DNA from 2 places in the Streptomyces xingningensis genome. Region 1 is predicted to be linked to the other one. Evidence: riboswitches for the same ligand, from Rfam matches in the RefSeq annotation. Region 1 holds a riboswitch; the other holds the start of a gene.

What was found. Region 1 has a riboswitch for glycine ahead of gcvT (glycine cleavage system aminomethyltransferase GcvT). Riboswitches for the same ligand answer to the same signal wherever they lie in the genome.
Region 2: it holds a riboswitch for glycine, as region 1 does, so the genes downstream of both, gcvP (aminomethyl-transferring glycine dehydrogenase) here and gcvT (glycine cleavage system aminomethyltransferase GcvT) in region 1, are expected to answer to the same signal.

Annotation. Positions count from the first base shown of each region.
Region 1 is NZ_JBDJPF010000070.1:22,535-25,930, forward strand. Features, by position in the region: gene glyA (serine hydroxymethyltransferase) at 1-196, opposite strand, end outside; gene gcvH (glycine cleavage system protein GcvH) at 231-608, opposite strand; gene gcvT (glycine cleavage system aminomethyltransferase GcvT) at 676-1,791, opposite strand; glycine riboswitch at 1,933-2,032, opposite strand; gene ABCR83_RS27875 (AAA family ATPase) at 2,185-2,862, shown strand; gene ABCR83_RS27880 (enhanced serine sensitivity protein SseB) at 2,902-3,396, shown strand, end outside.
Region 2 is NZ_JBDJPF010000023.1:77,646-81,041, forward strand. Features, by position in the region: gene gcvP (aminomethyl-transferring glycine dehydrogenase) at 1-1,568, opposite strand, end outside; glycine riboswitch at 1,753-1,861, opposite strand; gene ABCR83_RS14660 (PRC-barrel domain-containing protein) at 2,018-2,392, shown strand; gene ABCR83_RS14665 (DNA polymerase IV) at 2,311-3,396, opposite strand, start outside.

The sequences.
Region 1 (3,396 bases):
CGTAGTAGCGGCGGCCCGGGTAGCCCTCGGCGTACTTGTTGGTGAGGACCGAGCCCTGGGCCTCCAGGACGGCGACCGGAGCGAAGTTCTCCGAGGCGATCATCTCGAGGGTGGACTGCTGGCGGTGGAGTTCGGCGTCGACGGCGGCGGCGACGGCGGGGTCGAGCTCATGGAGGGAGCTGTTGAGAAGCGACATGAGTTCTTCCTGGACGGGGAGGAGGGAGGCAGGGTCAGCCGGCGAAGTCCGTGTACTCGTCGGCGGACAGCAGGTCCGCCGGCTCGTCCGTGATCTTCACCTTGAACAGCCAGCCGCCCTCGAAGGGGGCGGAGTTCACCAGCGCGGGGTCGTCCACGACGTCCTGATTGGCCGCGGTGACCTCACCCGTGACCGGGGCGTACAGGTCGCTGACCGACTTGGTCGACTCCAGCTCGCCACAGGTCTCGCCCGCGGAGACCGTGCTGCCCACCTCGGGGAGCTGGGCGTAGACGACGTCACCGAGCGCGTTGGCCGCGAACTCGGTGATGCCGACCGTCGAGATGCCGTTCTCGTCGGCGGCCGACAGCCACTCGTGCTCCTTGGTGTAGCGCAGCTGCTGGGGGTTGCTCATGGGTCGATTCTCCTGTACGTACCGGGATGCTTGTGCAAGGGGTCTTGCGGAGTGAGATGAGTGGGGTTCAGCGGGCCCGCCGGTAGAAGGGCAGGGCCACCACCTCGTACGGCTCGTGGCTGCCGCGGATGTCCACGGCCACGCCCGCCGTGCCGGGCGCGGCGTGGGACGCGTCCACATAGGCGATCGCGATCGGCTTGCCCAGCGTGGGGGAGGGGGCGCCCGAGGTGACCTCGCCGATGATCTCGCCGCCCGCGACCACCGGATACCCGGCGCGCGGCACCCGGCGGCCGGTGGCGATCAGGCCGACCAGCTTGCGGGGTGGGGCGGTCTCGGCGCGCTCGGCCGCGGCCTCGAGCGCCGCGCGGCCGACGAAGTCGCCGGGCTTGTCGAACTTCACGACCCGGCCGAGCCCCGCGTCGAACGGCGTGGTCGCCGTGGTCAGCTCGTGTCCGTACAGCGGCATGCCCGCCTCCAGGCGCAGGGTGTCCCGGCAGGAGAGTCCGCAGGGCACCAGGCCCGCTTCGGCCCCCGCCTCGGTCAGTGCCTGCCACAGCTTCTCGGCGTCGCCGGGTGCGACAAACAGCTCGAAGCCGTCCTCGCCGGTGTAGCCGGTACGGGCGATGAGCGCGGGCACGCCCGCGACCGTGCCGGGCAGGCCCGCGTAGTACTTCAGGCCGTCCAGGTCGGCGTCGGTGACGGAGGCCAGGATGCCGGGGGCGGCGGGGCCCTGGACCGCGATGAGGGCGTAGCCGTCGCGGTCGTCGCGCACCTCGGTGTCGAAGCCCGTGGCCCGTTCGGTGAGCGCGTCCAGCACCACCTGGGCGTTGGAGGCGTTGGCCACCACCAGGTACTCCGCTTCGCCCAGGCGGTAGACGATCAGGTCGTCCAGAATGCCGCCCTCGGCGTCGCAGATCATGGTGTAGCGGGCGCGGCCGACCGCCAGCGCGGAGAGGTTGCCGACCAGCGCGTGGTCCAGGGCCTGCCCGGCCTGGGGGCCGGTGAGGGTGATCTCGCCCATGTGCGAGAGGTCGAAGAGCCCGGCGCGCTCGCGGACGGCGAGATGCTCGTCACGCTCGCTGCCATAGCGCAGGGGCATGTCCCAGCCCGCGAAGTCGGTCATGGTGGCGCCCAGCGCGCGGTGCAGCGAATCAAGGGCAGTGCGGCGGGGGACAGCGGTCATGGATGGGCTCCCGGGCAGACGTCGCGAAGATCGGCCTCCCCATCTGTCATCGGAACCTGAGAGGTTCACCGAAAGCCCGGTGCGGGCTCCGGCTTGCACCTTGGGTGGGACCGCGCATGGCGGCCCGCTTTTCAGATCTGCCTCATCCACGCGGTGCGGGGCCTGAGAGATTCAAGGGAGGAACTTGCTCCTTCGGCGCCCGGCGCACAGCGTGCGGCCGGGACTCTCCCGCGCGGATTCGAGCGGCCGGTATGCAGTTGGCGCCATTCGGCGCGCACATCATTGCACGTACGGGCGTGCGACGGACCGCCCGAGGGCCATCAATTTCTTTCGCCTTCGCTTTGCCTTTCCGGGGGAACGTTCTGGACCGGGCGGTGGAGAGAGGTGATCTCGATGCGTGGGCCGGAGGTAATGGACCTGCGCGGTGCGGCCCGGCTCCCCGGGGAGCTGCGGTATGCGCCCGGTGATCTGCTGGTGGTCTCCGGGCTGCCGGGCAGCGGCAAGACGACACTGATGCGGCGGGTGGTGTCCGGGTCCGTCCATGGCGTGGACTCGCAGGACACCCGGAGGCGGCTGGAGCGCCTGATCCCGCCGTGGCTGCCGCTGCCGTACGGCCTCTACCGTCCACTGGTGCGGCTGGCGCACTACCTGGTCCTGCGGCGGGTGCTGCGCTCGGGCACCAGCGCGGTGGTGCACGACAGCGGGCGGTTCAGCCTGGTGCGGCGGATGCTCGCGCGGGAGGCGCGGCGGCGGGACACGGCCATGCATCTGCTGTTGCTGGTGGTGGAGCCGGAGACCGCGCTGGCCGGGCAGGCGGCGCGGGGGAGGACGGTGTCGGCGTACGCGTTCGCGCGTCACCGGCGCGCGGTGACGCGCCTGGTCGCCCAGGTGTCCGGCGGCAGGCCGCCGCCGGGCACGGCCTCGGCGGTCCTGCTGGACCGGGCGGGGGCGGACGCCCTGCGGACGGTCGGCTTCGGCGGCACCGGAGCGCGCGCTGCCGACCCCGCGTCAGGCCGCGGCCGCGCGGAGCCCGGCGACCCGCCCAGCGGCCCGGCCGGGCCCAGCCGTTAAGGTGCGGGTGCGGTTGTGACGAGACGGCGGTTGGAACAGATGAGCATCCCCGAGCAGTACCGGGGCGGAGCCCCCAGATGGCCCGCCAATGCCCTCGAAGAGGTCCTCGCCGCCTCGCTGGGCGTGCCCGACGCGGGCCCGCGCATCGTCGAGGCGCTCGGCCGCAGCGCGCTGTGGATCCCGCTGCCGAACGGCGGCGGGCCCGCCGACCCCGACCTGGACCTGCCCACGCTGGAAATCGGCGGCGCGGCCTATGTGCCCGTCTTCAGCTCCGAGGAGCAGTTCCGGCATGTCGCCGGGGACCGGATGCCCCGCACCGTGGCACCCGCCGTCGAGTTCGCCCGCGGACTGCCGCCGCAGGTGGGCATCGTGGTCAACCCCGAGGGCACCGTCGCGGTGCCGCTGCCGCCCGCCGCCGTGGCCGAGCTGTGCCGGACCGGCCGCACCCGCCTCGAGGGGGAGCCCACCGGCGGCCGGGTACGCCTCCACCAGCCCGACTGGCAGGACGAGCCCACCGCCTTCCTCGCCGCCGCC
Region 2 (3,396 bases), on a different contig from region 1:
ATCTCGGTCGTGGCATTGAGCTTCATGGTGCAGGAGCCGAGCGGGATCATGCCCCGGTCCAGCGCATAGTCGCGGTCGGCGAGCCGGCGCAGATAACGCAGCATCGCGGTCTCGGAACGGTGCTGGTGGAAGACCGGATGGGCGAGGTAGTCGGAGCGGCGCAGCAGACTCTCGGGAAGTGCCTCGGCGACCGTCGCGTCGAGCGCCGCCACATCGGCCGTCACGCCGAACGCGGCCCATACGGAGGCGAGATGGGCCCGGGTGGTGGTCTCGTCACAGGCGATGCCGACCCGGTCGGCGTCCACCAGGCGCAGATTGACGCCCCGTTCGCGGGCCGCCGCCACCACCTCGGCCGCCCGGCCGGGCACCCGGGTGGTGAGGGTGTCGAAGTAGGAGCCGTGCACGACCTCGACGCCGCCGGCGCGCAGCCCCTCGGCAAGCAGGGTGGCAAAGCGGTGGGCGCGGCGGGCGATGGTGGCGAGGCCGTCCGGCCCGTGGTGGACCGCGTACATCCCGGCCATGACGGCGAGCAGCACCTGGGCGGTGCAGATGTTGCTGGTGGCCTTCTCGCGGCGGATGTGCTGCTCGCGGGTCTGCAGCGCCAGGCGGTATGCCTTGTTGCCGTCCGCGTCGACCGAGACTCCGACGAGTCTGCCGGGGAGGCTGCGGGCGAACTGCTCGCGTACGGCCATGAATCCGGCGTGCGGGCCGCCGAATCCCATCGGGACGCCGAAGCGCTGGCTGGTGCCGACGGCGATGTCGGCGCCCAGTTCGCCGGGCGGGGTGAGCAGGGTGAGCGCGAGCAGGTCGGCGGCGACGGTGACGACCGCGCCCAGCTCATGGGCGCGCTCGATGACCGGGCGGAGCTCCCTGACGGCGCCGGAGGCGCCGGGGTACTGGAGCAGCACGCCGAAGACGCCGCGCTCGGCGATCTCGTCGGGGATGCCCGCCGAGAGGTCGGCGACGACGACCTCGACACCGGTGGGTTCGGCCCGGGTCCGGATGACGGCGATGGTCTGCGGCAGGGTGTCGGCGTCGATGAGGAAGACGCCGTTCTTGACCTTGCCGACCCGGCGGGAGAGCGCCATCGCCTCGGCGGCCGCGGTGCCCTCGTCAAGCAGGGAGGCGCCGGAGGTGGGCAGTCCGGTCAGGTCGGCGACGACGGTCTGGAAGTTGAGGAGCGCCTCGAGACGCCCTTGGGAGATCTCCGGCTGGTAGGGCGTGTAGGCCGTGTACCAGGCCGGATTCTCCATGACATTGCGCAGGATCACCGGCGGGGTGAACGTGCCGTGATAGCCGAGCCCGATCATCGGGACGAGCACCTGGTTGCGGTCCGCGAGCGTGCGCAGCTCGGCGAGGACCTCGGCCTCGGTACGGGGAGCGGGCAGCCGGAGCGCCTCGGTGCTCTTGATCACGTCCGGCACGGCGGCGGCGGTGAGCTCGTCGAGCGAGCCGAAGCCGACCTGGGCGAGCATCTTGGCCTGGGCTTCGCCGTCGGGGCCTATGTGGCGGTCGGCGAACGGAATGCCGCGCTCCAGGTCGGAAAGGGCGATGCGGTGGGCGGTCATCTGCGGAGGCCTCCTGGTCATTGCGACCTGCGAGGGGTACCACGGCGCGGGTACCCGGACGGCCTCCCCCTCTGTCATCTCGACCTGAGAGCTTCACCGGGCCGCGGAAACCCGGCTTTCACCGTCGGTGAGGAGGGGCTCGGCATGGTGCCCGACCGAGGCCCGCCCTGCTTTCCAGAGTGACCTCGTCCGTGCGGTACGGGTGCCTGAGAGATTCCGGGGAGGATTTGCTCCTTCGGCGCCTCCGTCGATGCCCATCAGGGCCCTTTGGAGGACTCTCCCGCACGGGGTCTGCGGCCAATCGCCAGCCTACCAGCGGGGCTCCGAGTGGCTTTCCCGAGTGGCCACTTCTTGTTTTGTGGCTTTTCGTGGTTTTCGGGGGTGTCCGGAAGCTTCCGGGCGAGCCCTCGAGATAACCCAAGGGGCAGGTGCGACCCATGGGAGGACAGGTGCAGACCGATATCGACCCCCGCGGCCTGATCGGCCGCAAGGCATACGACCGTGACGGCGCGAAGATCGGCACGGTGGACGAGGTGTATCTGGACGATGCGACCGGAGAACCGGAGTGGGCGGCCGTACGCACCGGCCTGTTCGGCCGGGACGCCTTTGTGCCGCTGGAGCCGAGCGAGATCGTCGACGGCACACTGCGCATCCCCTATGAGCGGGCGCTGATCAAGGAGGCCCCCGGCTTCGGGGTCGGCCGACATCTCTCCGCCGAGCAGGAGTTGCAGCTCTACCATCACTACCGGCTGGACCTCCCGTCGTGGGGCGCCCCGCAGTCGGCCTCATCGCTGTCCGGTGAGGGCGGCGGCCCGGGCGGCTGAGCCTCCGCGGGCCGTATCAGCGGCAGTGGGTCCGCGGGCTCGAGCGCCGGGTCGTCGACCGCGAACGTACGCACCCGCCCCGGGCCGGACCAGGGCACTTCAAACCGCACGGTGACCTTGCCGACCCCGCTTCCCTGCACCCATCCGGCCCCGTACTCGGCATGCCGCGCATCCAGCCCGGGCAGCCACTGGCGGGGCCGCGGCGCGGCGCCGGCCTCCTCTTCCGCCCGGACGTCCACGGCCTCCGGTGGGCCTGCCTCGGCAGCGTCGCCGGCCGCCTGGGCGAAGAGGTCCTCCTGGGTGTAGTCGGCGAGCCCACTGACGCCGACTCCCAGCAATCGCACTCCGGCCGTGGTGTCCACCGAGTCGATCAGCCGGGCGGCGGCCTCCCGCACCACGGCGGGGTCGTCGGTCGGGCCGCGCAGCGTCTCCGAGCGGGTCAGCGTGGAGAAGTCATAGCTCCGCACCTTGATGACGACCGTGCGGCCGGACCGGCCGGCGGCCCTGAGCCGCTGGACACAGCGGTCCGCGAGACGTGCGATCTCGAACTGCACCCGGGTGCGATCGGTCAGGTCCTCGGCGAAGGTGTCCTCGACCGAGACGGACTTGGCATCCCGCTCCGCCACCACGGGGCGCTCGTCATGACCGGTGGCCAGGGCGTACAGCCCCGCGCCATGTGCCCTGCCGAGCAGCCGGACCAGCTCCGCCTCGCCGGCCTCGGCCGTCTCGGCCACGGTGTGGATACCGGCCCTGCGCAGGGCCTCGGCGGTGGCCGGGCCGACACCCGGGATCGCTCGCACCGACATCGGGCCCAGCAACTCCAGCTCGGTGCCGGGCTCGATGACCATGAGTCCATCGGGCTTGGCCTGCTCCGAAGCGATCTTCGCGAGCATCTTGGATCCGGCGAGCCCCACCGACCCGGTCAGCCCGGTGGCCGCCCGGATGTCCCGGCGCAACCCCTCGCCCACCGCCCGTACGACCGCCGAGGAGGGCTCGATGCCACC